3 regions of the Pseudomonas sp. ASL7 genome follow, and region 3 is predicted to be linked to each of the others. Evidence: predicted binding sites of a transcription regulator. Region 3 holds the regulator's gene; each other region holds the start of a gene.
What was found. Region 3 encodes sigma-54, which starts transcription at its own class of promoters, with help from an activator protein. Its sites were predicted from a motif close to ANTGGCATNNANNTTGCTNT; they were not measured.
Positions count from the first base shown of each region.

Region 1: the regulator sigma-54 is predicted to act here: its motif matches at 3,316-3,335, upstream of glnA (glutamate--ammonia ligase).
Region 2: the regulator sigma-54 is predicted to act here: its motif matches at 7,142-7,161, upstream of AC1MDT_RS00475 (flagellar basal body rod protein FlgF).

Region 1 is NZ_CM155279.1:5,054,892-5,064,918, reverse strand. Features, by position in the region: gene typA (translational GTPase TypA) at 1-1,507, opposite strand, end outside; gene thiI (tRNA uracil 4-sulfurtransferase ThiI) at 1,647-3,101, opposite strand; gene glnA (glutamate--ammonia ligase) at 3,432-4,838, shown strand; gene AC1MDT_RS23525 (DUF4124 domain-containing protein) at 5,134-5,643, shown strand; partial or broken gene AC1MDT_RS23520 (DUF4124 domain-containing protein) at 5,640-6,255, shown strand; gene glnL (nitrogen regulation protein NR(II)) at 6,488-7,573, shown strand; gene ntrC (nitrogen regulation protein NR(I)) at 7,570-9,006, shown strand; gene AC1MDT_RS23505 (hypothetical protein) at 9,610-10,027, opposite strand, start outside.
Region 2 is NZ_CM155279.1:99,033-109,059, reverse strand. Features, by position in the region: gene AC1MDT_RS00505 (flagellar hook-associated protein 3) at 1-75, opposite strand, end outside; gene flgK (flagellar hook-associated protein FlgK) at 89-2,125, opposite strand; gene flgJ (flagellar assembly peptidoglycan hydrolase FlgJ) at 2,149-3,462, opposite strand; gene AC1MDT_RS00490 (flagellar basal body P-ring protein FlgI) at 3,473-4,582, opposite strand; gene flgH (flagellar basal body L-ring protein FlgH) at 4,769-5,464, opposite strand; gene flgG (flagellar basal-body rod protein FlgG) at 5,516-6,301, opposite strand; gene AC1MDT_RS00475 (flagellar basal body rod protein FlgF) at 6,347-7,087, opposite strand; gene AC1MDT_RS00470 (sigma-54-dependent transcriptional regulator) at 7,447-9,012, opposite strand; gene phhA (phenylalanine 4-monooxygenase) at 9,395-10,027, shown strand, end outside.
Region 3 is NZ_CM155279.1:5,656,246-5,666,272, reverse strand. Features, by position in the region: gene mlaE (lipid asymmetry maintenance ABC transporter permease subunit MlaE) at 1-140, opposite strand, end outside; gene AC1MDT_RS26110 (ATP-binding cassette domain-containing protein) at 140-949, opposite strand; gene AC1MDT_RS26105 (KpsF/GutQ family sugar-phosphate isomerase) at 1,225-2,199, shown strand; gene AC1MDT_RS26100 (KdsC family phosphatase) at 2,199-2,723, shown strand; gene lptC (LPS export ABC transporter periplasmic protein LptC) at 2,731-3,303, shown strand; gene lptA (lipopolysaccharide transport periplasmic protein LptA) at 3,290-3,838, shown strand; gene lptB (LPS export ABC transporter ATP-binding protein) at 3,838-4,563, shown strand; gene AC1MDT_RS26080 (RNA polymerase factor sigma-54) at 4,748-6,241, shown strand; gene hpf (ribosome hibernation-promoting factor, HPF/YfiA family) at 6,317-6,625, shown strand; gene ptsN (PTS IIA-like nitrogen regulatory protein PtsN) at 6,638-7,102, shown strand; gene rapZ (RNase adapter RapZ) at 7,105-7,962, shown strand; gene AC1MDT_RS26060 (HPr family phosphocarrier protein) at 7,978-8,250, shown strand; gene pmbA (metalloprotease PmbA) at 8,379-9,725, opposite strand; gene yjgA (ribosome biogenesis factor YjgA) at 9,834-10,027, shown strand, end outside.

The DNA.
Region 1 (10,027 bases), 600 kb from region 3:
TTTCCAGCGAGTAAGTCAGTGCCTTACCGGTAGCCACCGAAACCAGCACGCCGTTCTGACGGCCGGACATGTCGCCGGACTTCATCACGTCGTAACGGTCGAAGATCGAGGTCAGGATGCCTGCACCGGAGGTCAGGGTCAGGAACTCGTTACGGAAACCGATCAAGCCACGAGCCGGGATGTTGTACTCAAGGCGCACACGGCCCTTGCCATCCGGAACCATGTTGGTCAGGTCGCCTTTACGGATACCGATCTGTTCCATGATCGAACCTTGCGATTCTTCCGGCAGGTCGATGGTCACGTTTTCGTACGGTTCGTGCTTGACGCCGTCAACCATGCGGATGATCACTTCCGGACGACCAACACCCATTTCGAAGCCTTCGCGACGCATGGTTTCGATCAGTACGGACAAGTGCAGCTCACCACGGCCAGACACTTTGAACTTGTCGGCGGTGTCGCCTTCTTCAACGCGCAGGGCAACGTTGTAGAGCAGTTCTTTGTCCAGACGTTCCTTGATGTTACGGCTGGTGACGAACTTGCCTTCACGGCCGCAGAACGGCGAGTCGTTAACCTGGAAGGTCATCGAAACGGTTGGTTCGTCAACGGTCAGCGGCTTCATCGCTTCAACGTTCAGTGGGTCGCACAGAGTGTCGGAGATGAACAGCGAATCGAAGCCGCTGATGCAGACGATGTCGCCGGCAGCTGCTTCGTCAACGTCGACACGGTGCAGACCGTGGTGACCCATCAGCTTCAGGATACGGCCGTTACGGCGCTTGCCGTCGGCATCGATCGCCACAACCTGGGTGTTCGGCTTGACGCGACCACGAGCGATACGGCCAACGCCGATGATACCCAGGAAGCTGTTGTAGTCCAGTGCCGAGATTTGCATCTGGAACGGGCCGTCACGGTCAACTTTCGGTGCTGGTACGTTGTCGACGATCGACTGGTACAGCGGGGTCATGTCTTCAGCCATGTCGGTGTGATCCAGACCGGCAATGCCGTTCAGGGCCGAGGCGTAGACAACTTTGAAGTCCAGCTGTTCTTCGGTAGCACCGAGGTTGTCGAACAGGTCGAAGATCTGGTCCAGAACCCAGTCCGGACGTGCGCCTGGACGGTCAACCTTGTTGATGACCACGATTGGACGCAGGCCGGCTTCGAAAGCCTTCTTGGTCACGAAACGGGTTTGCGGCATAGGGCCGTCTTGAGCGTCAACCAGCAGCAGAACGGAGTCAACCATCGACATTACGCGTTCAACTTCGCCGCCGAAGTCGGCGTGGCCCGGGGTGTCCACGATGTTGATGTGGTAGCCGTTCCAGTTGATGGCGGTGTTTTTCGCCAGAATGGTAATACCGCGCTCTTTCTCCTGGTCGTTGGAGTCCATCACGCGCTCGTCGTTGAGCTCGTTGCGCTCCAGGGTGCCGGATTGACGCAAGAGTTTGTCTACCAGGGTGGTTTTACCATGGTCAACGTGAGCAATGATGGCGATGTTGCGTAGATTTTCGATCACTTGTGTATCTCGATCAGAGGATTCGGTGTGCTGACAAGTCTTGGCAGCGATTAACAGTAGAGTCCGGCAAAGCCGTTACAGCTTGACGGCGGCGTCGGGGGGCCGGTGACGCAGGCCACAGGCAAACAGCCCCGGGCACTTAGCTCGGTCGATAAACGCGCACATTGGCATGCCCCTCACTGAGCAAATGGTGGGCATGCAGGCGACTCATCACGCCTTTGTCGCAATACAGCAGGTACTGGCGAGTAGGGTCCAGTTCCTTGAAACGAGCGTTCAATGCATAGAAGGGCATCGTTTGTACCTCGATACCAGCCAGGCTCAGCGGGTCGTCTTCAGCGGCATCCGGGTGACGGATGTCGATGATGATCTGACCGGCCAGCGCTTCGCTGACTTCTTCAATCTGCACATCCTGGCCCAATTCGTCGATGACCCGATCGATCGGTACCAGTTTGGCGTTCTCAAGCGCACGCTCGAGTACCGCCATGTCGAATTCTTTCTCTTCATGCTCCACGCGCGGACGCTTGGCGTGGGTCTTGGGATTCACCGAGATGACCCCGCAGTACTCCGGCATGTGCTTCGCGAAGTCGGCGGTGCCGATTTCGTTGGCCAGGTCGATGATGTCCTGCTTGTGACTGGCGATCAGCGGACGCAGAACCAGCTTGTCGGTCACGCAGTCGATCACGGACAGGTTCGGCAGCGTTTGGCTGGAAACCTGGGAAATCGCTTCACCGGTGACCAGCGCCTCGATGTCGAGTCGATCGGCAATACGGGAAGCAGCGCGCAACATCATACGCTTCAAAACTACACCCATATGACTGTTATCGACTTTCCCGAGAATTTCTCCCAGTACTTCCTCGAACGGCACACTGACAAATAACACGCGTTGGGAGCTGCCGTACTTCTTCCAGATGAAATGCGCGACTTCCATGACGCCCAGTTCATGGGCACGTCCGCCCAGATTAAAGAAGCAGAAATGGCTCATCAGGCCGCGGCGCATGATCTGGTAGGCCGCCACGGTGGAATCGAAGCCGCCGGACATCAGCACAAGCGTCTGTTCCAGGGCGCCCAGCGGATAACCGCCGATGCTGTTGTGCTGGCTGTGGATCACGAACAACCGTTTGTCGCGAATTTCGATGCGAACTTCGATTTCCGGCGTTTTGAGCGAGATTCCGGCGGCGCCGCACTGACGACGCAGTTGGCTGCCGACGTATTTCTCGACGTCCATCGAGCTGAATTCATGCTTGCCGGCACGCTTGCAGCGCACCGAAAAAATCTTCCCGGCCAACGAATCGCCGAAGTGCTGCTTGCACTTGGCGACGATGTCGTCGAAGTCACCCAACGGGTATTCATCGACCTGCAGAAAATGCGCGATGCCCGGCATGCAGCTCAGGCGCTCGGTCATCTCCTTCAGGGCTTTGGGCTCGCTGACGCGGGTTTCCAGCTCGAGATTGTCCCACACACCGTTCACCACCACGGCCGGGTCCAGGTCGCGGAGCACCGTGCGGATGTTTTTGGCCAACTGGCGGATGAAACGCATCCGTACCGGGCGGCTCTTGATGGTGATCTCGGGGAAGACTTTTACGATTAGTTTCATGAAAACAGCGCGCGCTGGGCCAGCCGAAAAAGGGGGGCGCGGATTATAGCGGAAATTGCTCAAGGTTTAACCAGTTAATGTGCAGAAGGTTTCGCGCGCACCAAAACAGGTCATTTATGAAATTTAACGCAACATTGTAGGGCGATATTTCTCGCTTTAAGACGCCGACTGCCTTTATAAGCGTGATATTGGGGCAGAAAACCCATGGCGGGGCACTGGCATGCAATTTGCTCCCTTGTGAGGCAGGTTGCCTTGGCAGAGTATTCGCGCCGGCATCACCCACATTCTAAGGGCATCCACTACTAAGCCCGAAGCCACCCGGAGGACACTATGTCGAAGTCGGTTCAACTCATCAAAGATCATGACGTCAAGTGGATTGATCTGCGCTTCACTGACACCAAAGGCACTCAGCACCACGTGACCATGCCGGCTCGCGACGCGCTGGATGACGCTTTCTTCGAAGAAGGCAAAATGTTCGACGGTTCCTCCATTGCTGGCTGGAAAGGCATTGAAGCCTCCGACATGATCCTGATGCCGGACGACAGCACTGCCGTCCTCGACCCGTTCACCGAAGAGCCAACCCTGATTCTGGTTTGCGACGTGATCGAGCCTTCGACCATGCAAGGCTACGACCGTGACCCACGTGCGATCGCCAAGCGTGCCGAGGAATACCTGAAGTCGACCGGTATCGGCGACACCGTATTCGTAGGTCCAGAGCCAGAATTCTTCATCTTCGACGAAGTGAAGTTCAAGTCCGACATCTCCGGCTCGATGTTCAAAATCTACTCCGAACAAGGTTCGTGGATGTCCGACCAGGACGTGGAAGGCGGCAACCGTGGCCACCGTCCAGGCGTCAAAGGCGGCTACTTCCCTGTTCCGCCGTTCGACCACGACCACGAAATCCGTACTTCCATGTGCAACGCCATGGAAGAAATGGGCCTGGTCATCGAAGTTCACCACCACGAAGTGGCCACTGCCGGCCAGAACGAAATCGGTGTGAAGTTCAACACCCTGGTAGCCAAGGCTGACGAAGTACAGACTCTGAAGTACTGCGTACACAACGTTGCTGATGCATACGGCCGCACCGCGACCTTCATGCCTAAGCCTCTGTACGGCGACAACGGTTCGGGTATGCACGTTCACCTGTCCATCGCTAAAGATGGCAAGAACACCTTCGCTGGCGAAGGCTATGCCGGCCTGTCCGACACCGCCCTGTTCTTCATCGGCGGCATCATCAAGCACGGTAAGGCCCTGAACGGCTTCACCAACCCGTCGACCAACTCCTACAAGCGTCTGGTCCCAGGTTTCGAAGCACCGGTAATGCTGGCCTACTCGGCTCGTAACCGTTCCGCTTCGATCCGTATTCCTTACGTGTCCAGCCCTCGCGCTCGCCGTATCGAAGCCCGCTTCCCGGATCCGGCAGCCAACCCGTACCTGGCCTTCGCTGCCCTGGTAATGGCCGGCCTGGACGGCATCCAGAACAAGACCCACCCTGGCGATGCAGCTGACAAAAACCTGTACGACCTGCCGCCTGAAGAGGCGAAAGAGATCCCACAAGTTTGCGGCAGCCTGAAAGAAGCCCTGGAAGAGCTGGACAAAGGTCGTGCGTTCCTGACCAAAGGCGGCGTTTTCAGCGACGACTTCATCGACGCTTACATCGCCCTGAAAAGCGAAGAAGAAATCAAAGTACGCACCTTCGTACACCCACTGGAATACGAGCTGTACTACAGCTGCTAATCCGGTAGCGCCTGCGCAAGCGGCGTGACAAAAAGAGGCCTCCTTCGGGAGGCCTTTTTTATGCGCCCGATTTAGAGACTGGCAAAAACACTGTGGGAGCGAGCTTGCTCGCGATAGCATTTGCTCATTCAACATGGATGTCGGCTGATCCACCGCCATCGCGAGCAAGCTCGCTCCCACAGGGACAGCGGTGCCAGATAGAGATCAGTAAATCATGCCCAAATGTTAACGCCTTGGGCTAACCCTCCTCCCTGACCTATGCTGCAACCCAACGCTCTCGCTTCCGGTTGATTTTATGGGTCGTGGTTGTCTATTGATGTGGCTGTTCATCGCCCTGCCCGCCGCGGCGCAGATTTATAAGTACACCGACGCCGAAGGCAGCATGGCCTACAGCGATCAACCACCTGACGGGGTGAAGGCACAACCGGTCGAGTTGCCGCCGCTCAATAGCATTGAACGCCAGCCCTCTCCTGCGCCACCCACCGATGCCAGCAGCAGCGAACAGCCTTCAAAAGCCTACGAGCTACTGGAGCCGAGCAACTTGCCCACCAGCGGAGCCCTGCGCGCCAACAACGGCACCTTCACCGTCAACGTACTGATCAAACCCCGCCTGCAAGGCCCGCACTTATTCAGGCTATTGCTGGACGATCAACCTTACGGTCAGCCGAGTAACGTGCCGATCCTGCAGCTGGTCGACATTGATCGTGGTGAACACAGCCTCGCGGTACAGGTGATCGACGGGGAAAACATCGTCCAGCAGAGTCCGACCGTGACCTTCACCGTACAACGGGTGCATAAGCCATGAGGCTGTGGCCGCTGCTCGTGTGCTTCATCACCGTGCCCGCCATCGCCGAAGTCTTCACTTACGTTGATGCCCAGGGCAACCGAGTCTTTACCGACCAACCCGGCGCCGGCAACGCCAAGCGTGTGCCGACGCCCCCCGGCAATCGCATGCCCGCCAACCCGAGCGGTGTACCGCCGGAAATTGCCGGGAAAAAAACTGAAACAAAACCACTGTTCCACTACGACCTGCTGAGCGTGTTGGTGCCAGCGCCCGACGCCACAGTTCGCAGTAACGCCGGCGAGTTGATCGTCAGCGTCACCAGCGAACCAGGCCTGCAACGCGGGCATCGTTACCGCTTGTTGCTCGACGGCCAACCGACTGCAGATCCTGGCCCAAGCCCGGTGTTCGCCCTGAGCAATATCGACCGAGGCAGCCATCACCTGTCCGTGGAAATCCTCGACGAACAGGACCGCACCGTCGAACACACCGCCAATCAGCCTTTTCACATGCTGCGCATATCCCTCGCGCAGAAACGCCAGGTCAAACCCTGCACCCTCGGCGATGACGGCCAACGGCCGGAATGCCCTCTCAAAGACAAACCCAAAGATTAAAAAACCCTCCCTGCGTTTTTTTAACCTCGTTCAGGTTTGCGCTCTATATTGGTGCAATAAGCTGCACCGTTCCCACATACCAACCCATTTTGGTTCGAAAGTACCCGTAAAAGCTGGCAGAACGCCACGCAAACGAGCGTCAAACGCCCGTTTCAGGCCTTAAACGCTTCTTTTCGGAGCCTTGGTTTGGTTTTTGCATTTTCCTTGTATCAGCGCGTTTTTTTTGCGCACGCTCCGCTCCAAAAGAGGTCCTGATGACCATTAGCGACGCACTACACCGCTTGCTACTCGACAACCTGACCACCGCAACCATTTTGCTCGATGCCGAACTGCGCCTCGAGTACATGAACCCGGCGGCGGAGATGCTTCTGGCCATCAGCGGTCAGCGTAGCCATGGGCAGTTCATCAGCGAGTTGTTCACCGAATCCGCTGAGGCGCTGAATTCCTTGCGCCAGGCAGTGGAGCAGGCCCATCCGTTTACCAAACGCGAAGCCATGCTCACCGCACTCACCGGCCAGACGCTGACCGTCGACTATGCGGTAACGCCCATCCTGGCCAACGGCGCGACCATGCTACTGCTGGAAGTCCACCCTCGGGACCGCTTGCTGCGGATCACCAAGGAAGAGGCGCAGTTGTCGAAACAGGAAACCAGCAAGATGCTGGTTCGCGGTCTTGCTCATGAAATCAAGAATCCGCTCGGCGGGATTCGCGGTGCCGCACAACTGCTGGCGCGCGAGCTGCCGGATGAAAACCTGCGCGACTACACCAATGTCATCATTGAAGAAGCCGACCGCCTGCGCAATCTGGTGGATCGCATGCTCGGTTCCAACAAGTTGCCGTCGCTGGCCATGTGCAATGTTCACGAAGTGCTGGAGCGCGTCTGCCATCTGGTGGAGGCCGAAAGCCAGGGTTGCATCACATTGGTGCGCGACTACGACCCGAGCATTCCCGATGTATTGATCGACCGCGAGCAAATGATTCAAGCGGTCCTGAACATCGTGCGTAACGCGATGCAGGCGATCAGCAGCCAGAACGAGCTGCGCCTTGGCCGCATCAGTTTGCGCACCCGCGCCTTGCGCCAGTTCACCATTGGCCACGTGCGCCATCGCCTGGTGACCAAGATCGAGATCATCGACAACGGTCCGGGCATTCCTGCGGAACTGCAGGAAACCATCTTCTTTCCCATGGTCAGCGGTCGCCCGGACGGTACCGGGCTGGGCCTGGCCATTACCCAGAACATCATCAGCCAGCACCAGGGTTTGATCGAATGTGACAGCCACCCAGGCCACACCACCTTCTCGATCTTTCTGCCACTGGAACAAGGAGCCACATCGACATGAGCCGTAGTGAAACCGTGTGGATCGTCGATGACGACCGTTCTATCCGTTGGGTCCTGGAAAAAGCCTTGCAACAAGAAGGCATGACCACGCAAAGCTTCGACAGCGCCGATGGCGTGATGAGTCGCCTGGCGCGCCAGCAGCCAGACGTGATCATCTCTGACATCCGTATGCCGGGCGCCAGCGGTCTGGACCTACTGGCGCGGATTCGCGAACAGCACCCACGGCTGCCGGTCATCATCATGACCGCTCACTCGGATCTGGACAGCGCTGTCGCGTCCTATCAGGGCGGCGCATTTGAATACCTGCCCAAACCGTTCGATGTCGATGAAGCGGTGTCGCTGGTCAAGCGCGCCAACCAGCACGCTCAGGAACAGCAAGGCCTGGAAGTCGCCCCAACGCTGACCCGCACCCCGGAAATCATCGGTGAAGCACCCGCGATGCAGGAAGTGTTTCGCGCCATCGGGCGCTTGAGCCACTCCAACATCACCGTGCTGATCAATGGCGAATCCGGGACCGGTAAAGAGCTGGTCGCTCACGCCCTGCACCGTCACAGCCCTCGCGCGTCGTCGCCGTTCATTGCGTTGAACATGGCGGCCATCCCGAAAGACCTGATGGAGTCCGAACTATTCGGCCATGAAAAAGGCGCGTTCACTGGCGCCGCCAACCTGCGTCGCGGTCGCTTTGAACAGGCAGACGGCGGCACGTTGTTCCTCGACGAAATCGGCGACATGCCGGCGGACACCCAAACCCGTTTGCTGCGGGTGCTGGCGGACGGCGAGTTCTACCGGGTTGGCGGCCATGTGCCGGTGAAAGTCGATGTGCGCATCATTGCCGCGACTCACCAGAACCTGGAAACCTTGGTGCAGGCCGGGAAATTCCGCGAAGACTTGTTCCATCGCCTGAATGTCATCCGCATCCACATCCCACGCCTGTCCGACCGTCGCGAAGACATCCCGACCCTGGCCAAGCACTTCCTCAGCCGCGCCGCGCAGGAACTGGCGGTCGAGCCAAAGCTGCTGAAAAGCGAGACTGAGGAATACCTGAAGAACCTGCCGTGGGGCGGCAACGTACGTCAGCTGGAGAACACCTGCCGCTGGATCACGGTGATGGCTTCGGGTCGTGAAGTGCACATCAGCGACTTGCCGCCAGAGCTGCTGAGCCTGCCGCAGGATTCGGCGCCGGTGACCAACTGGGAGCAAGCGCTGCGCCAATGGGCCGATCAGGCCCTGGCACGTGGCCAATCGAGCCTGCTCGACAGCGCCGTACCCGCCTTCGAACGGATCATGATCGAAACCGCCCTTAAACATACCGCCGGTCGCCGCCGAGATGCCGCTGTCTTGCTAGGCTGGGGGCGAAATACCCTCACTCGCAAGATCAAGGAATTGGGCATGAAGGTTGATGGTGGGGACGATGATGAGGGGGATGAGGGCTAAGTAGCCTTGGTTCTTCGCTGATCTCTAAATCCCTTCGCGAGCAGGCTCGCTCCCACAGTTAACCGAGTTGTTCAGCAAGAACGCGGTCAACTGTGGGAGCGAGCCTGCTCGCGAAGGGGCCATCGCATTCCACATCAATGCTAAATAAAACACCGCTTTCGCCAACAAGCCCGCTCCCACACTTAGTACTCCGTGCACCGCCGCAATGCACCGTGAACCGCAATCGCGCACGGCAACTGATCAGAAAACTCACCTGAGTTCGCAATCGAACCCCTATCGAAAAAACACGAAAGCCCCGTAATACGGGGCTTTCGGCGTTTAGAAGCGACTTATTGTTTCAACCTGTTAAAACCTGGCACGCCCCCTGCAATAGTCCATTCAGTGATTCAGTTCACTACCCAGTTTCGGGGGCCTTGGTACAGGCAGGCCGGGGATTCCCCTCTTTACACCGGGCTCACACCGCATAAGCGACGAGCCCACCCCGTTTTGGGGCCCTTGATACAGGCAGGTCAGGGGTTCCTTCTTTACACCGGGCTCACGACGCCATGCGCGAGCCCTCCCGTTTTGGGAACCTTGGTACAGGCAGGCCGGGGATTCCCTCTTTTATTGCTCTCGGAGATGGATCTCCAGCCGCCAGCGGTCATCGACCTCGCTACCGGCCCACTCGCCTTGCAGTGGCCGGGCCGCTACTACCGTCAGCAACAACCCCCCATCACTCAAACGTACGCTCCAGTTCACGCCCTTGTCGTTGAGCTTGAGCTGACCTTTCTGCGCCTTGCCTTGCGCCTCGAACAACAGCGCGACAGTGCCGTCGACGATCTCGCCGTGGGTCTTGGGTTCGTTGTTGAACCACACCACCAGGCCATCGCTTGTCACGTCGACCTGCTGCAATTCGCTGGGGTCAGGCGTGGTCAGGCGACCGATCATCAACCCCACCATCATGCCGACAATCGCCAGCGAACCGATCACCCGCGGGAATAGTCTCGAACGCGGGTCGACTGGCGGCGTAGAATGCCCGTCA
Region 2 (10,027 bases), 770 kb from region 3:
CTGGACCGTGTTATTGAAGTTGCGCTGATAGTCGGCTGCGGCTTGATCGTAATACTGGGCGGTAGAAATGCGCATGAATTACGACTCCTTAAAGGCTGTTGATCAGCGTGGTGAAAGTATCTTGTGCAGCTTTGATGATCTGCGAAGAGGCGGTGTAGTACTGCTGGTATTTGACCAGGTTAGCGGACTCTTCATCCAGGTTGACGCCGGAGACAGAAGCGCGAGCAGCCGTGGCCTGAGTCAGGATCGCTGTCGTGGCGTCAGTGTCGGTCTTGCCACTGGCAGCCTTGCCACCCACATTGGTGACTAACGTGTTGTAGGCATCGGTCAGACTGATGCCCTTGCTCGCCGCACCGGTGCCCACCGTCTGCGCGGTTTGCAGGTTTACGAGGGACTGAGCGTTGCGGTTATCCGAGGAAGAGGCGCCTGTCAGCGAGATCGTATAGCTCTCCTGGTTACTCGGCGATCCACTCACAGTGGTCTGGACGGCGAACGTCTGCTGGACCCCGAAGGCATCCAGGATCGGGTTGCCGCTGGCATCGACCATGTTCACGTTCAGGTTCAGGGTATTGGCCTGGCCCGGCACAATACTCCCGGAGCCCATGTTGTTGCCTTTGGCATCGAGCAGATTATACGTTTGGGTCCCGCCGCTGGCCGCGCTGAATACCAGCTTGACCGGCGTGGAATTCTGCAGCGCGGTCTGCATCTGCGCCTGGGAGGCGGGGTTATAGATATTCATGGGCGTGACCAGCGTCGGCTGCGTGTAGTTGCCCGTGTTGTTGGCGCTGGTGACACCGGCCAACGGCGCCGCTGCGGCAATGGCTTTCGGATCGGTCATGACCGTCTGAATATCACTGGCGCCACTGCGGGTCGGCGTCACCTTGAAGCTGTCGCCGGCGCTCAGGGCACCGCCATTGAGGGCCAGGCTGAAGCCGTCGATCACCGGCGGCGGAGTGGTCGTGGTGCTGAAGGTCCCCATGGCGGTGCCATCGGAACGCTGGACGCTGTAATTCGTCGGACTGCTGAAGGTCACCTGATAATCGCTGGTAGTCAGCTTACCGGTGTCTGCGATGGTGACATCCAGATTGCCTGAGCCGGCGCTATTACCCGCCTGGGCGATGCTGCGCTGGCTGACCAGTGCGGCGCTGTTGATGTTGCTGAAAATCGGCGCACCAAAGTTACCGTTATTGTCGATGCCCTGCGCCTGCTGACTGTTGACCTGATCCGCCATCACCAACGCTACGCGCCCCAGTTCGTTCTGCGACGGGGTTAGCACATCCGAGCGGTAACTGAGCAAACCGCCGATTTGGCCGCCACTGACCACCGACGTAATGTCGATGACGCTGGAGCTACGGTTCATCTGCAGCGCGGATTGTGTAGGGTCTGTCTTGCTCGGCACCGTTTGCAGGGTATTGGTGGTGTTGCCCATCACCAATGGCTGGCCGCTACCGATGTAGACATCGTAGTTGGTGCCACGCGTGACGACTTGCGCACCGATCAGGTCGGACAGCTGGAGTACTGCCTGGTTTCGGCTATCGAGCAGATCGTTCGGCTGCCCGCCACTGCCCGTTGCTTCGGATATCTTCTGGTTGAGCTGGGCGATCGAGGTCGCCAGTTTGTTCACACTCGTCGCCATGTCCGACAGATTGCCGTTGATGGTGGTGTTCTGGTCGCTCAACTGCTTGGCAAGGGCGTTGAAGTGATTGCTCAAGGCCTGGGCGCCGGTCAGCACTGACTGACGGGACGTACTATCAGTCGACGACGACGTCACGCCCTGCATTGAGGTGAAGAAGCCTTGCAGCACACCGGTCAAACCGGAATTGGCGTCGGACAGCGTCGAGTCGAGCGGGGTCGCCTGCCCCGCATAAGCGGTCGCCTGGCTATTGAGCGAAGTCGCGGTCTGCAGCTGGGAGTCGAGGTAGGCGTTGTACACCCGGCGCACATCCGCCAGGGTCGTGCCGGACCCGATGAACACGTTGCCGTACTGCTGGGAGGGACTGGTGGTCTGCACGGTTTGCTGGCGCGAATAGCCGGCCGTATCAACGTTGGCAATGTTGTTGCCGGTCACCGACAAAGACGATGAGGCCGCATTCAGCCCAGACATCCCGATATTGAGCAAACTCATGGTTCAGACCTTATACCTTATGCCTATAAAGGCGTCGTGGAAGAGCCCGCCGCAGCGTAGTCCTGGTAACTCTTCATCTGTTTGGCAATCTGCGAAATCTTGCTGGCGTAGCCCGGGTCGGTGGCATACCCGGCCTTTTGCAACTCACGTACAAACTGTTCTGGGTTATCGGCCGACTTCAGCACATCTTGATAGCGATTGTTGCTTTGCAACAACGTCACCAGGTCATGGAAGCTGTCCTTGTAAGAGTCATAGGAACGGAACTCGGCCGTCTCCTTGACCATCGCGCCATTCCTGAATTCGCTGGTGATTGCCCGCGCCGAACCGCCCTCCCAACTGCTGCCGGCCTTGATGCCGAACAGGTTGTGACTGCTGCTGCCATCCTGGGCGCGCATGACCGACTTGCCCCAACCGGTTTCCAGGGCCGCCTGGGCCACCAGATAACGCGGATCGACGCCAATGCGGTCGGCGGCTTCTTTGGCCAACGGCATCATGGTATTGACGAATTCGTCGGCAGAGCTGAAGGCTTTCTTCGCCGGTGACAGTGGTATTTGAACCATGGCACGACCATAAACCTGCATACCCCCGCCCGTTGCCGAATCCGTTTGCGAGGCCAGCCAATCGCCATTGAACAGGGGATCGGAAGCGGTCTTGGCGCCCTGAGGCAATCGGACTTCGTTGAGTGCCGTCGCTGCGGCTGCGGCTGTGGTCGTAGCAGCCGTAGCGGTCGTCGATGCCGATGGCACCAGACCGGCGAGCAAGCGGTCCGCGAGTTTCGGCGGCAACGCCAGACGACGCTGGTTGAGCATCGCCACGTCATTACGGTGATCGGCTAATGACTGCGGCGCCTTGACCGACCGCGAAGCCCATAGCGGGCGCTCGCCGCTCAGTCTCGACAGGGGTCCATTGGTACCCACCGTGCCGGCAGCCACCGGCGTTGTCACCGCCGCTTTCGCCGCCTCCTGCTTGGCAGCAGACATCGCCGCCGCCTCGCCCGGAGCCAGCGGTTTGTTTTTCGACATCTGGCGCATCAGTACGTCGGCCAGACCGATACCATGCCCCTGACGAGACATGGAAACCGCCAGTTGCTGGTCGTACATTTCCTGGTACTGCTTGGCCGCCGGCGTGTTGAGCGGATTGTCCTTGCCCAGCGCTTCGGTGGCCGAACGCATCGACTTGAGCATCTCACCGAGGAACAGCGATTCGAATTCCTGCGCCACTTTGCGCATGTTCGAATCGCTGTTCTTGTCACCGACCTTGAGCTGGTTAAGCCGGTTCAGGTCCGAATACGAACCCGAATCGCTGCTGCTGACCAACCCACTCTTGTGAAAATCCATATTCGCCATATCAGATCACGATCAGGTCAGCTTGCAGGGCACCCGCCTGCTTCAGTGCTTCGAGGATCGCCATCAAGTCACCCGGCGCTGCGCCGACCTGATTCACCGCACGGACAATCTCGTCCAGCGTGGTGCCCGGGCCAAACTTGAACATGGGCTTGGCTTCCTGCTGAGCATTGACCCGGGAGCGTGGCACAACAGCCGTCGTGCCATTGGACAAGGGCCCCGGCTGGCTGACGATCGGGTCTTCGGTGATGGTCACGGTCAGGCTGCCGTGAGTGACGGCGGCCGGCGAAACCTTGACGTTCTGACCGATCACGATAGTGCCGGTCCGCGAGTTGATGATGACCTTGGCCACCGCCTGCCCCGGATCGACCTCGAGATTTTCCAACATCGACAGGTACTCGACACGCTGGTTCGGATCGAGCGGCGCCGAGACTCGGACCGAACCACCGTCAATGGCCTGAGCCACACCAGGGCCGAGCATGTTGTTGATCTTGTCGACGATGCGCTTGGCGGTAGTGAAGTCAGAACGGTTGAGATTCAGGGTCAGGCTGTTGCCCTGATTGAAACCGCTCGGCACCGCGCGCTCCACCGAGGCACCGCCCGGAATACGACCGGCCGACGGAACGTTGACGGTAATCTTCGAACCGTCGCGACCTTCAGCATCGAAGCCGCCGACCACCAGATTGCCTTGGGCGACCGCATAGACGTTGCCGTCGATACCTTTGAGCGGCGTCAGCAACAAGGTGCCACCGCGCAGGCTCTTGGAGTTACCGATGGACGATACGGTGATGTCGATTTGCTGACCCGGCTTGGCGAACGCCGGCAAATCGGCACTGATCGACACCGCCGCAACGTTCTTCAACTGCACGTTGCCCGAACCCGGCGGCACCTTGATGCCGAACTGCGAGAGCATGTTGTTGAAGGTTTGCAGGGTGAACGGTGTCTGCGTCGTCTGGTCACCGGAACCGTTAAGCCCGACCACCAGGCCGTAACCGATCAATTGGTTGGAACGCACGCCGGAAATACTGGCGATATCCTTCAGCCGCTCGGCTTGAGCGCCGAAGGCTGCGGACATCAGAAACGCAGCCACCATCAGGTGTTTGAAAGTCAACATGGGGCGGGTCATCTCTTATTTCCTGGGCTGCGCTCAGGCACAACCCGGAGGGCCGGGCCTGCTTTTACGCAGGGCCGCGTTACTCGTCGTTTATTTGGAACAACCAAACTGCACTCCTCGCGCCTTACCCTGCGTAAAAGCAGACCCGGCGCAGCCCAGGAAATAAGAGATGACCCGCCTCCCCACTTAGAAAGGGAACAGCGGGCTGAGGAAGAAACGGTCGAACCAGCCTGGCTGACTCGCATCGGCAAACGAACCGGTGCCCGAGTAGGTGATGCGAGCATCGGCAATGCGCGTCGACGAAACCGTATTATCGGTGGCGATGTCATCGGCCCGAACCAGGCCGGCAATGCGTACCAGTTCGTCACCCGTATTGAGGGTCATCCACTTCTCGCCGCGCACGGCGATGATGCCGTTGGGCAACACGTCCGCCACGGTCACGGTGATCGAGCCAATGAGACTGTTACTCTGCCCGGCCTGGCTGTCGCCCTTGGTCGCGCGGTCGCCATTGTAGGCGGCATTCAGGGTCAGGTCGCCGCTGCCGACCGGGTTGTTTACGTTGGGCGTACTTCCGAACAACGAGGTCAGGCCAATGCTGGTCTTGCTGGTCTTGTCGATCTGGGAGTTGGCGTTCTTGCTGGCCTGGATCTTCTCGTTCAGGGTAATGGTGATGATGTCACCGACCCGGAACGCCTTGCGGTCGCCATACAGGTTCTGTTCGAAACCGGCCTGGTAGATCGAGCCATTGTTCGCGCCAGCCGGCAACGGCGTTCGCGGCAACACCGGGGCGTAGTAAGGGTCATTGGGCTTGGGCGTCGGAGGGACACAACCCGCCAGCGTGACGACTCCACTCAGTGCCAGAACAGATACAAAGCGATGCATGACCCTACCTCACGGTGTTGCAGGCGGCGCCATGCCACCTCATAGACTTGATTACAGATTTTGCGTTACGAACGAGAGCATCTGGTCGGCAGTTGAGATCACCTTGGAGTTCATCTCGTAAGCGCGTTGAGTGGTGATCATGTTGACCATCTCTTCGACCGTGCTGACGTTGGACGTTTCCAGGGTGTTCTGCAGCGTGGAACCAAAACCGTTCAGACCCGGCGTGCCAATTTGCGGCGCGCCGCTGGCGGCGGTTTCCAGGAACATGTTGTTACCCGCGGCCTGCAGGCCGGCCGGGTTGATGAAGTCGGCGGTTTGCAGGTTGCCGATCACTTGCGCGGTCGCGTTGCCAGGGATGGTGATCGATACCGTACCGTCACGACCGACCGTGAAGGACTGGGCATTGTTCGGAATCACGAGAGCCGGCTCCAGGGGGAAGCCGTTGGCAGTGACGATCTGGCCCGTGGAGCTCAGGTGGAAAGTCCCGTCACGGGTGTAGGCGGTAGTGCCATCAGGCTGCAGAATCTGGAAGAAGCCATTACCATCGACCGCCATGTCCAGCGGTTGATCGGTGGTTTGCAGACTACCGGCGGTGAAGTTTTTCTGAGTCCCGACAATCCGCACACCGGTACCCAATTGCAGGCCCGACGGCAGTGAGCTGTCCTGAGTCGACTGGGCGCCTGGCTGACGTTTGATCTGGTACAACAAGTCCTGGAACTCGGCACGGTCACGCTTGAAACCCGTGGTCGAGACGTTTGCCAGGTTGTTGGAAATAGTCGTCAGGTTGGTGTCCTGGGCGGACAGACCTGTTTTGGCAACCCATAGAGCCGGAAGCATTCGATTCTCCTCGTGCGCCGTTTTTACGGCGCGACGTTCTGATAATTAGCTGTTCTGCAAGACCCGAGCCATGGCCTGGTCGTCTTCTTTGGCGGTATTCATCATCTTGATGTGCAGCTCGAATTGCTTGGACAAGGCCAACACCGAGGTCATCTCTTCAACGGCGTTGACGTTGCTCGACTCAAGGAAACCCGACACCAGCTGGACGTTGGCATCGGCCGGTGCCGGCTTGCCGTCCGCGGTTTTGATCGTGCCGTCCAGGCTCTTGGTCATGTTCTTGATGTCTGGATTGACCAGCTTGATGCGATCAACCTCGGCGATGACACCCGGGCCTTCGCCCATCGCCCGAATGCTGATGGAGCCATCCTGACCCACTTCGATTTTCTGCTCGGGCGGCACGGCAATCGGACCGCTGTTGCCCATGACCGGCATGCCGTTGCCGGCGCGCAACACGCCCAGGGCGTCAACGTTAAGGCTGCCGGTGCGCACGTAGCTTTCGCCGCCGTCGGGGTTCTGCACCGCCAGCCAGCCACTGCCTTGAACGGCGACATCAAGGTCACGACCGGTTTGCACCAAGGCGCCCGGGGAGAAGTCGGTGGCTGGACGTTCGGACATGGCAAACGCACGCGCCGGAAAGCTGTCACCAAACACCGGCATCGAACGCGCCTGCTCCAGGTCTTTCTGGAAGCCGTTAGTGGAGATGTTCGCGAGGTTGTTGGCATGTGCCTTCTGCGCCAGTGCATTCTGGCTGGCGCCGGTCATTGCCACATAAAGGTACTTGTCCACACTCTTTCCTCTGCATGCCGGACGTTTGCCGCCCACTGCTGTACTGCTCAGCCACAAGCAATTTGCAGACCAACTTTTTTTTGGCGGCACGGGGCCCGGCAAACAAAGGACTTACTGCGCTCAGGACGGAATTGCGGATTGTGTCAAAGACGAAAAACCGGCGGTGTTATGCCGGTAACGGCAAGTGTCGGCCTTTCGACCTCACACCCCGTAGCAGCTGCCGAGCCTGCGAGGCTGCGTTCGGCTGCGCAGCAGTCGTGAATCCAGTACATGTGGTTTACCGGAAGAATCGCGGCACCTGAATCCACGACTGCTGCGCAGCCGAACGCAGCCTCGCGGTGCTCGGCAGCTGCTACAGGCTATGGGGTGCCGGGTTCTTTGCCGACTGCATATTCGCGCAACTTGTTGGCAATGGTGGTATGTGAAACCCCCAACCGCTTACCCAATTGGCGACTGCTGGGGTGCTCCGAATACAAGCGCTCCAACACCGCCTTCTCGAACCGCCCGACGATCGCGTCCAGCCCGCCCTCGAGCGAAAAATCGCCAAGCGGCTGACGCACGCCGTAGTCCGGCAAACGAATATGCTCCGCCTTGACAGTCCCGCCGTCGCACAGGGAAACCGCCTGGAACAGTACGTTTTCCAGCTGCCGTACGTTGCCCGGCCAGTGGTAGTGACTGAGCCGCTCCATCGCCGCCGGCGCCAGTTTTGGCAGCGGACAACCGATCTGCCGACTGGCCTGGTCGAGGAAGTGCTCCACCAGCGGTGTCAAACCGTCGAGGCATTCACGCAATGGCGGAATGTGCAACGACAGCACGTTCAAGCGGTGATACAAATCCTGGCGAAACTCCCCGCGCGCGCACAACTCGGAAAGATCGACCTGCGTTGCGCAGATCACTCGAACATCCAGATAAACCTCTTCATCACTGCCCACGCGACGGAAGCATCCGTCCTGCAGGAAGCGCAGCAGTTTTACCTGCAAGCGCGGGCTCATTTCCCCAACGCCATCGAGAAATAGCGTACCGCCGGCCGTCAGCTCCAGCAGCCCGAGCTTGCCCTCGGCCCGCGCCCCTTCGAAGGCGCCGGGGCCGTAGCCAAACAACTCGGTCTCGGCCATGGATTCCGGCAAGCCGGCGCAATTAAGCGCCATCAACGGCGACTGCCCGCGCGGACTGGCCAGGTGGCAGGCCCGCGCCAGCAACTCTTTGCCGGTACCGGTTTCACCTTCTATCAATAGCGGCGCATCCAGTGGCGCCATGCGTCGGGCTTCGCGCACCACGGCGGCCATCACTTTAGAGCTTTGAAAAATGCTGTCGAACCCGCGCAGTTCCTGCTTGCGCACGTTATAGATGCGCTCCCCTACCCGGTCGGCACGGTGCAGCGTCAGGACCGCGCCGGCCATGGCCTCGCTGTCGTCATGCTCCGACTGCAGCGGCGCGATATCGGCGAGAAACACGTCACCCTTGACCTTGACCCGCAACCCGTTGATCCGCGATTTATTGGCACGCACCAACTCCGGCAGGTCGAAATCCTCGGCGTACCGCGACATCGGAATCCCCGGCACCTCGTCCACTCGCACGCCGAGCAACTGCGCCGCCGCGCGGTTAGCCGCGACGATGGAACCGCCCATGTCGATCGATAGCACCGGGAACTCCAATGCGCCGAGCAGGGCATTGAGCTCCATGTGCCGACGTTCACTGGGCATAAGCCCTACGCGCTTGACGCCAAAAACGCCCGCAATGGCTTCGAACTTCGGACGCAGCGCCTGAAACTGAATGTTGATCAGGTTCGGGCAATGCAGGTAAATCGCGTTGCCCTGCTCGCCCCCTACTTCGCCGCGAGCAACGTTGATCCCGTACTCCACCAGCAAGTTGAGAATGTCGCGCAGGATGCCGATGCGGTTCTGGCAGTGGACTTTGATACGCATATAAAAGGCCCGAAAAAACGGTGAGTAAGGTTAATGCCAGACACGAAACCCGTGGGAGCGAGCCTGCTCGCGAAAGCGGTCTGCCTGATACATCAATGCTGGATGTGCCGACCCTTTCGCGAGCAGGCTCGCTCCCACAGGATATTTTTCTGCTGAAGCGCTCAGTTAGTCGTCAAGATTATGTGACAGCGATGGGCGTTTTCAAACCCGAAAATCCCAACACCTACGCGACAACCGACGAACCGTAACGATAACTTTACGAAAAGCGAAGATTTTTCCTACGCGCAATGAGGAACACCTGCTGCAACCCCGCCATGCTTGAGGTATTTCTAGGTCCATAGCAGGACATAACAAGAATGAAATCCCCTAGCAGGAGAGCAGCATGAAGCAGACGCAATACGTGGCTCGCGAGCCCGATGCGCAAGGTTTTATCGACTACCCCGCCGAAGAACACGCGGTGTGGAACACGCTGATCACTCGCCAACTGAAAGTGATCGAAGGGCGTGCGTGCCAGGAGTACCTGGACGGTATCGAAAAACTCGGTCTGCCCCACGACCGCATTCCGCAACTCGGTGAAATCAACAAAGTCCTCGGTGAAACCACCGGCTGGCAAGTTGCCCGAGTCCCGGCACTGATTCCCTTCCAGACCTTTTTTGAATTGCTCGCCAATAAGCAGTTTCCTGTGGCGACGTTTATTCGTACCCGCGAAGAGCTGGATTACCTGCAAGAGCCGGACATTTTCCACGAGATCTTTGGCCACTGTCCGTTGCTGACCAATCCCTGGTTTGCCGAATTCACCCACACCTACGGCAAACTTGGCCTGCAGGCTTCCAAGGAAGAACGCGTGTACCTGGCGCGCCTGTACTGGATGACCATCGAATTCGGCCTGGTGGATACCCCGCAAGGCCAGCGCATTTACGGTGGAGGTATCTTGTCCTCACCGAAAGAAACCGTTTATTGCTTGTCGGACGAACCGGAACACCAGCCCTTCGATCCGCTGGAATGCATGCGTACG
Region 3 (10,027 bases):
AGGCCAAAACCGCCGCCGATGCCTCCCCGGCCGAACAAGGCATGAAACAGGAAAATCGCCGAACGCCCGAACACCGCCATCGTTTCGATGCCAGTGTGGCCGAGCCGGCGCACTCGTTCTATTAGTGAAATCTTGCGCATCAGCGCTTCCCCAGAAGATCTGCGCGGTAATCCGTCGCTGGAAAGTGATAGGGGACCGGACCATCGGGGTCGCCTGTCATGAATTGACGGATACGCGGCTCATCCGAGTTCATCAGTTGGTCAGGCGTGCCCTGCCCCAACACCTGTCCGTCCCCCACCACGTAAATGTAATCGGCAATGCTCGCGGTTTCGGCCAGGTCGTGGGAGACCACGATGCTGGTGATGCCCAACGCATCGTTGAGCAGGCGGATCAGGCGCACCAACACGCCCATGGCGATGGGGTCCTGGCCCACAAAGGGCTCGTCATACATGAGAATCTGCGGATCGAGGGCAATCGCCCGCGCCAGCGCGACGCGACGCTTCATGCCGCCGGACAGTTCGTCGGGCATCAAGTCGATGGCACCACGCAGGCCCACGGCCTGTAATTTGAGCAGGACAATATCCCGGATCATTTCTTCCGGAAGCTCGGTATGAACGCGCAGTGGAAAGGCGACGTTCTCGAACACATCAAGATCGGTAAATAGTGCGCCACTCTGAAACAGCACACCCATGTGCTTGCGCGCGTCGAACAAATCGCTGCGCGACAGTTTCGGAAGGTTTTGACCGTTGACCCAGACTTCGCCCTTGGTCGGACGCAACTGTGCGCCCATCAAACGCAACAGCGTGGTCTTGCCACACCCGGAAGGCCCCATGATGCCGGTGACCTTGCCGCGCGGAATACGGATATCGACGTTATTGAAAATGCTGCGCGCGCCGCGCTTGAAGGTCAGTCCCTTCAGCTCGACCGCGTAGGCGTTATCGGCACTCATCTAAACTCCTTGCGATGCAGCCTCTCACTCGGACGCCTGACTCTCTGGCGAAAGCACATACCTCCTGGGCGGGCCGAACTGGCGGCGAACTATATCACTGCACAGGCCAAGCGCCAAAGGCCCAAGCCGGGGCATATTCAGCAACGCGACAGACAAAACGCTTCATTTAGAGGGTTTCGGTAACCGGGAATGACAATGCGCGACGAACTTGCGTGAGGGTTTCCATCATTACCGCTATAATCGCCGCCTTTTCATCAGGCTATACGATTTCTGACATGAGCCAATCCAGCGACCTGATTCAATCCGCCCAACGCACCATCCGCCTCGAACTGGAAGCCGTGCAAGGCTTGCTACGCCATATCGACGCAGATTTCGTACGCGCTTGCGAGATGATTCTGGCCAGCAAAGGCCGAGTGGTTGTGGTTGGCATGGGCAAATCGGGGCACATCGGCAACAAGATCGCCGCGACCCTGGCCAGCACCGGCACCACGGCGTTCTTCGTGCATCCAGCCGAAGCCAGCCACGGCGACATGGGCATGATTACCCGCGACGACATCATCCTCGCGCTGTCGAACTCCGGGTCCACCAATGAAATCATCACCCTGCTACCACTGATCAAGCGCCTGGGCATTCAATTGATCAGCGTGACCGGCAATCCTGACTCTGCGCTGGCCAAGGCTGCCGAGGTCAACCTGAACGTTCACGTCGAGCACGAAGCTTGTCCGCTGAACCTCGCACCGACCTCGTCGACCACCGCCGCACTGGTTATGGGCGACGCCCTGGCCGTGGCGCTGCTGGAAGCCCGCGGCTTTACCGCAGAAGATTTCGCTTTCTCCCACCCTGGTGGTGCACTTGGCCGACGCCTGTTGCTGAAAGTGGAAAACGTCATGCACGCCGGGCAAGAGCTGCCGCAAGTACAGCGTGGCACCCTGCTCAAGGACGCGCTGATGGAAATGACCCGCAAGGGCCTGGGCATGACTGTCATCCTGGAAGCCGACGGCAAACTCGCCGGGATCTTCACGGACGGCGATTTGCGTCGCACGCTGGACCGCAGCATCGACATCCACAGCGCAACGATTGACCAGGTCATGACCGCCCACGGCAAGACTGCTCGTGCAGAGATGCTTGCCGCCGAGGCACTGAAAATCATGGAAGACCACAAAATCAACGCACTGGTCGTGGTCGACAACGAAGATCGCCCGGTCGGCGCCTTGAACATGCACGATTTGCTGCGCGCAGGAGTAATGTAATGAGCCAGGATCTGCTACAACGCGGCAAACACATCAAACTGGCGGTGTTCGACGTCGACGGCGTACTGACTGACGGGCGCCTGTACTTCCTTGAAGACGGCAGCGAATTCAAGACGTTCAACACCCTCGATGGCCAAGGCATCAAGATGTTGATGGCTGCTGGCGTGCAGACCGCTATCATTAGCGGTCGCAAGACCCCGGTAGTCGAGCGGCGAGCGAAGAACCTCGGCATTCCCCACCTGTATCAGGGCCGCGAAGACAAACTGGTGGTGCTCGACGAACTGCTGGCCCAACTCAACCTGAGCTACGAACAAGTCGCCTACCTCGGCGATGACCTGCCAGACCTGCCGGTCATTCGCCGCGTCGGCCTGGGCATGGCGGTGGCCAATGCCGCCACCTTTGTACGCGAACACGCCCACGGCATCACCCAGGCCCGTGGCGGTGAGGGTGCCGCTCGCGAATTCTGCGAATTGATCCTGCGCGCCCAGGGCCGCCTCGATGCGGCCAACGCTGCGTACCTGTGAGCCAACTATGCTGAGCAAGAAATTTCGCAACACCCTGGTGTTCAGTTGCATCGCAGCGATCTTTGCGGCGGCCGGCTACTGGAACATCAGTCCGGAACGTTTCCTCGACAAGCCGGTGGAAAAGGTCGATGAAAGCGCGATCGACTACTACGCGACCAATGCCCACAGCTTGCAGTACCTGCCGGACGGCAAGCTGCAATACGAAATGACGTCCGACAAGGTCGAACACCTGAAAGCAACCGAGGTGACGTTGCTGACCAACCCCGACTTGAACATGTTCCGTGGCACCGAGTTCCCGTGGCACGTCCAGAGCGAGCGCGGCGAAGTCAATCCCGACGGCACTCAGGTCGAACTGATTGATTCGGTGCGCATCACGCGTTTCGACGAGAAAAACCGCAAGACCCTGATTACCAGCACCCGCATGACAGTGTTCCCGCAACAGCAATATGCGCAGACCGAGCAACCCGTTAGAATCGACGGCTTTGACGGTGTATCGACTGGCAAGGGAATGAAAGCCTATTTGAAAGAAAGCAGGATACACCTGCTATCGAACGTAAGAGGACAGTATGAGGCTCGTTAAAACTCTCCCTATTTTGCTCTGTCTGAGCGCAGCACTGGGAAGCGTGAGCGCCTGGGCCCTGCCGAACGACCAAGAGCAGCCTATCCGCGTTCAGGCCGACGATGCCCAACTGGATGACAAGAATGGCGTTGCCACCTATAAAGGTGACGTGATCATTACCCAGGGCTCGATGAAGGTTACCGGCAACACCGTGACCATCACCCGCACGCCCACTGGCGACATCGACGTGGTGACGTCAGTGGGCAACCTCGCCTACTTCGAGCAACTGCAAACCCAGGGCGACCCCAAGCCCGTTCAGGGTTGGGGTGTGACCATCCAGTACCACGCCTCGCAAAACCGTGTCGTGCTGATCGATAAGGCAAAAGTTATCGACAAGGACAACAACGTCACCCAAGGCGAGAAAATCGTCTACGACACAGTCAAGAAGCTTGCCAGCGCCGGTCGCGCCACAGGTAGCAAGGTCACCGAGGTGCGTCCGCGCATCGACATGGTGATCCAGCCGAAGCCGAAAACCGACGAGAAAAAGGCCCCATAATGGCAACTCTGAAAGCTCAGCATCTGGCCAAGAGTTACAAGAGCCGCCAGGTCGTGCGTGACGTCAGCCTGTCCATCGACAGCGGTCAGATCGTCGGCCTGCTGGGCCCCAACGGCGCCGGCAAGACCACCTGTTTCTACATGATCGTTGGCTTGGTACAGGCCGATCAGGGGCGCGTACTGATCGACGATCTGGACGTCAGCCACCAGCCCATGCACGGTCGTGCCAAGGCGGGTATCGGCTATCTTCCGCAAGAAGCGTCGATCTTCCGCAAACTCTCGGTTGCCGACAACATCATGGCCATCCTCGAGACCCGCAAGGAACTCGACAAGGCCGGGCGCCGCAAGGAACTGGAAAGCCTGCTGCAGGAATTCCACATCAGCCACATCCGCGATAGCCTCGGCATGAGCCTGTCGGGCGGCGAACGCCGCCGCGTGGAAATCGCCCGGGCACTGGCCACCAGCCCGAAATTCATCCTTCTCGACGAACCCTTCGCCGGCGTGGATCCGATTTCGGTGGGCGATATCAAGCAGATCATCTACCACCTCAAGGCCAAAGGCATTGGCGTGCTGATCACCGATCACAACGTGCGCGAAACCCTTGATATCTGCGAAACCGCCTACATCGTCAACGATGGCCAGCTGATCGCCGAAGGTGACTCCGCCACCATCCTGGCCAACGACCTGGTCAAGGAAGTGTATCTGGGCCATGAGTTCCGCCTGTAAGCACTGAGGTGTCTGGCTAGTCGGCAGAGCGCTTGTCTCGATAAAAAATCAATATTTTTTTATTGTTACAGCGCTCTAGGCAAAGGCTGCAGTTTCGGGCATATAATTTGCTTATGTTTGGCGCTCCGGCGCCCTGTAGTGGATGGCGCATGTGCGCCGGCGAATAAGGTGTTAAGCCCCTGCCATGAAACCATCGCTAGTCTTGAGAATGGGCCAGCAGCTGACGATGACACCGCAGCTGCAACAGGCCATCCGCCTGCTCCAATTGTCGACCCTGGACCTGCAACAGGAAATCCAGGAGGCCCTGGAGTCCAATCCGATGCTCGAACGCCAGGAAGAAGGCGACGACTTCGATAATGCCGACCCTTTGGCCGATAAAGCCGAACAGCAACCCAACGCCGATGTTTCGGAACCCTCCTACCAGGAAACTGCCCCGACGGTGGACAACCTCGAGGAAGGTGACTGGAACGAGCGCATCCCCAACGAACTGCCCGTCGATACCGCATGGGAAGACGTTTACCAGACCAGCGCCAGCAGCCTGCCAAGCAACGATGACGACGAGTGGGATTTCACCACCCGCACATCAGCCGGCGAAAGCCTGCAGAGCCACTTGCTGTGGCAATTGAATCTGGCACCGATGTCCGACACCGATCGCCTGATTGGCGTCACCCTGATCGACTGCATCAATAATCAGGGCTACCTGGACGAAACGCTCGAGGAAATCCTCGAAGCCTTCGATCCGGAGCTGGACATCGAACTGGACGAAATCGAAGCCGTCCTGCACCGCATCCAGCAATTCGAACCTGCTGGCATCGGCGCCCGCAACCTGGGTGAATGCCTGCTGCTGCAACTGCGCCAGTTGCCGGCGAAGACGCCTTGGCTGGCCGAGGCCAAGCGCCTGGTCACCGACTACATCGACCTGCTCGGCAGCCGCGACTACAGCCAGCTGATGCGTCGCATGAAGCTCAAGGAAGATGAACTGCGCCAGGTCATCGAACTGGTTCAGAGCCTCAACCCGCGCCCAGGCTCTCAGATCGAGTCCAGTGAAGCCGAATACGTCGTTCCCGACGTGATCGTGCGCAAGGACAACGAGCGCTGGCTGGTGGAACTGAATCAGGAGTCCGTGCCACGCTTGCGGGTCAACGCCCAATACGCCGGTTTCGTGCGCCGCGCCGACACCAGCGCCGACAACACCTTCATGCGCAATCAGTTGCAAGAGGCCCGCTGGTTTATCAAGAGCCTGCAGAGCCGCAACGAAACGCTGATGAAAGTTGCCACCCAGATCGTCGAGCATCAGCGCGGCTTTCTGGAGTACGGCGACGAAGCCATGAAACCGCTGGTCCTGCATGACATCGCCGAAGCAGTGGGCATGCACGAATCGACGATTTCACGGGTGACCACGCAAAAGTTCATGCATACCCCACGGGGCATCTATGAACTGAAATACTTTTTCTCCAGCCACGTCAGCACTTCCGAAGGCGGTGAATGCTCGTCCACAGCGATCCGCGCGATCATCAAAAAACTGGTTGCCGCGGAAAATCAGAAAAAGCCGTTGAGTGACAGCAAGATCGCTGGTTTACTGGAGGCACAAGGCATTCAGGTGGCCCGCCGCACCGTCGCCAAGTACCGCGAATCCCTTGGGATCGCGCCTTCGAGCGAACGCAAGCGGTTGATGTAAGGGCCACGCCACAGCGTTCCAGTGGCAGGCATTTCTGCCTGCCGCTTTATGCACTGGCAACGAAGGAGAAGCTGTATGCAAGTCAATATCAGTGGACACCAACTGGAAGTGACCGAACCTCTTCGCACCTACATCAGCGAAAAACTTGAACGACTGGAGCGACATTTCGACAAGATCACCAACGTGCAGGTCACGATGACGGTCGAAAAGCTGAAGCAGAAAATTGAAGCCACGCTGCATATTCCCGGCAGTGAAGTAGTCGCCAACGCCGAGCATGACGACATGTATGCGGCGATCGACTCACTCACCGACAAGCTGGATCGCCAACTCAAAAAGCATAAGGAAAAGACCCAGAGCCAGCTCCAAGGCGCTACCGGTCGTTAACACTCCCAACCCATGATCCGACTTGAAAGCATCCTGACCCCCGGCCGTTCCCTCGTGAACGTGCCGGGCGGCAGCAAAAAGAAAGCCCTCGAGCAAATTGCCAACCTTATCCACCGCGAAGTGCCGGATCTGGCGATGCAGGATGTCTTCGACAGTCTGGTCGCCCGTGAAAAACTCGGCTCTACCGGTTTTGGCAACGGCATCGCTATTCCCCACTGCCGCCTCAAGGGTTGCGGCGCACCCATCAGTGCCTTGATGCACCTGGATGCCCCTATCGATTTCGACGCCATCGACGGCGCCCCGGTTGACCTGCTGTTCGTTTTGTTGGTCCCGGAAGCCGCCACCGATGCGCACCTGGAGCTACTGCGCCAGATCGCCAGCATGCTCGATCGCAAGGAAGTGCGCGAAAAACTGCGCGGCGCCTCGAGCAATGAAGCCTTGTATCAGGTTGTCCTGAACGAGCAAAACGGTCAGTAATCATGCGCTTGATCATCGTCAGCGGCCGTTCCGGCTCAGGTAAAAGTACCGCACTCGATGTTCTCGAGGACAGCGGCTACTACTGCATCGACAATCTGCCCGCCGGCCTGCTGCCGGAGTTGGCTGAACGTGCACTGATTCACACAGAACTGGTACAACCACTGGTTGCCGTATCCATCGATGCGCGTAACTTGCCAAGCCATCTGTCGCGGTTTCCCGAACTGCTGGAAGAAGTCCGCAGCCGGCATATCCAGTGTGATGTCTTGTACCTGGATGCCGACGATGAAACCTTGCTCAAACGGTTCTCGGAAACCCGCCGTCGTCACCCACTGAGCAGCGCCAATCGCTCGTTGGCCGAAGCGATCAACGACGAAACCAACTTGCTCGGGCCGATCGCCGACCTTGCCGACCTCAAGGTAAACACCACCAACCTGAACCTGTATCAGCTGCGCGATACCATCAAGCTGCGCCTGCTGAACCAACCAGAACCCGGTACTGCGTTTTTGGTGGAGTCATTCGGGTTCAAGCGTGGGATGCCAGTGGATGCCGACCTCGTGTTCGACGTGCGTTGCCTGCCCAATCCCTACTGGAAGCCGGAGCTGCGCGATCAGTCCGGGCTTGATCAATCGGTTGCCGAGTACCTGGCAGCACAGCCGGATGTCGAAGAGATGTTCCAGGACATTTCCACTTATCTGCTCAAGTGGCTGCCACGTTTTGCCGCCAGCAACCGCGCGTATGTCACCATTGCCATCGGCTGTACCGGCGGGCATCACCGGTCCGTCTACCTGACCGAGCGCCTTGGCCAGCTGCTACAAAAAAACCTGAAGAACGTCCAGGTCCGCCACCGCGACCTCAGCTAAAGGATTCACACCGCGATGCCTGCTCTGGAAATTGAAATCATCAACAAACTGGGCTTGCATGCCCGCGCTTCCGCAAAATTCGTTGGTGTGGCGGGCCAGTTCCCATGCCAGATCAGAGCCGGACGTACGCCTGAATCCATGGTCGATGGGAAAAGCATCATGGCCATGATGATGCTGGCCGCCGGCAAAGGCACCAAAATCCATCTGAGCACGGAAGGTGAGCAGGAAGAGGAAGCACTCAAAGCGCTGGTGGCGTTGATCAACAACTTCTTCGACGAAGGCGAGTAAGTACCCTCTGCGCTGACTGAAAGGCCGCCTTCGCAAGCAAGCCCGTGCCTGCAAGGGGTCTATGTAATGTGCATAAAAAAGGCGCGTCACCCCATTGGATGACGCGCCTTTTTATATTGCGGTAAGCGTCAGCTACCCGCCACTGTCATGCGCTCGATCAACACCGAGCCGGTGCGGATGTTGCTGCGCAATTCCAGGTCATTACCCACCGCAATGATCTGCTTGAACATGTCGCGCATGTTGCCGGCAATGGTCACTTCCTGGACCGCGAACTGGATTTCGCCGTTCTCGACCCAGTAACCCGCCGCGCCACGGGAATAATCGCCGGTGACCATGTTCAGGCCCTGGCCCATCAGTTCGGTAACCAGCAAACCGCGCCCCATGCGACGCAGCAAGGCGGCTTGGTCTTCATCGCCATGGGTAACAAACAGGTTGTGTACGCCACCAGCGTTTGCAGTGCTCGGCATGCCAAGCTTGCGACCGGAATAGGTACCAAGGATATAGGACACCAACTCACCCTTTTCGACGAACGGTTTGGCGTACGTCGCCAGACCATCGCCATCGAACGCCGAACTGCCCATGGCGCGCATCAAGTGCGGACGCTCATCGATGGTCAGCCATTCCGGAAACAGCTTCTGCCCCAGAGTGCCCTCAAGGAACGACGATTTTCGATACAGACTGCCGCCAGAGATCGCCGAGAGGAAACTGCCAAACAAACCGCCGGCCAGCTCCGCCGAAAACAGCACCGGCACTTCACAGGTGGGCACCGGACGTGCGCCCAGACGGCTCGCCGCCCGTTGCGCGGCACGCTGGCCGATGCTCACCGGATCGGCCAACAAGTTGCCCTGACGGTTTACGTCATACCAGTAATCGCGTTGCATCTGCCCGTCGGCTTCAGCAATCATCACGCAGCTGAGGCTGTGACGGGTCGACGCGTAACCGCCGATAAAACCGTGACTGTTACCGTAAACGCGACAGCCCTGATGGGTGCTGAGCGTGGTGCCGTCAGCATTTTTGATCCGGCTGTCGGTGGCGAACGCCGCCGCTTCACACGCCAGAGCCTGCTCGATGGCTTGTTCCGGAGTGATGTCCCATTGGTGAAACAGGTCGAAATCCTGTAGATCCTTGGCCATCAGTGCGGAGTCTGCCAGGCCCGACGCTTCATCTTCAGACGTGTGCCTGGCGATGGCCAGCGCGGCGGCGACGGTTTCGCGAATCGCCTCCGGGCCGCTGGCCGACGTGCTGGCCGACCCTTTGCGCTGACCGACATACAAGGTGATGCCAAAGCCCTGATCACGGTTGAATTCGACGGTTTCGACTTCACGCTGACGCACCGAGGTCGACAGGCCCTGCTCCAGAGACACCGCCACTTCGCAGGCGCTGGCACCCTGGCGTTTGGCTTCAGCGATGATTTGCTCGACTTGTTCTTGCAGTGCCGGCAACGCTTGTGGGCCGACGCTTTCAACTGCACTCATGCTGTTCTCCACTCAAATTCTGCTTTCGGTAAAGGTCATCGAGCGACCGGGCCGGACAAGCGGCCCCCGACTGGTTATCATGGCGGCGTTTCTTTGCGGACGGCCACCATGGTTGATTCTTACGACGACTCCCTCGATACGGGAGAAAAAAGCAAATCCCAGGTTAAACGCGAGCTACATGCTCTGGTTGACCTCGGCGAGCGCCTGACAACACTCAAGCCTGACTTGCTGGCAAAACTGCCATTGACCGACGCTTTGCGCCGGGCTCTGGCCGATGCTTCCAAGCACACCGCGAATATCGC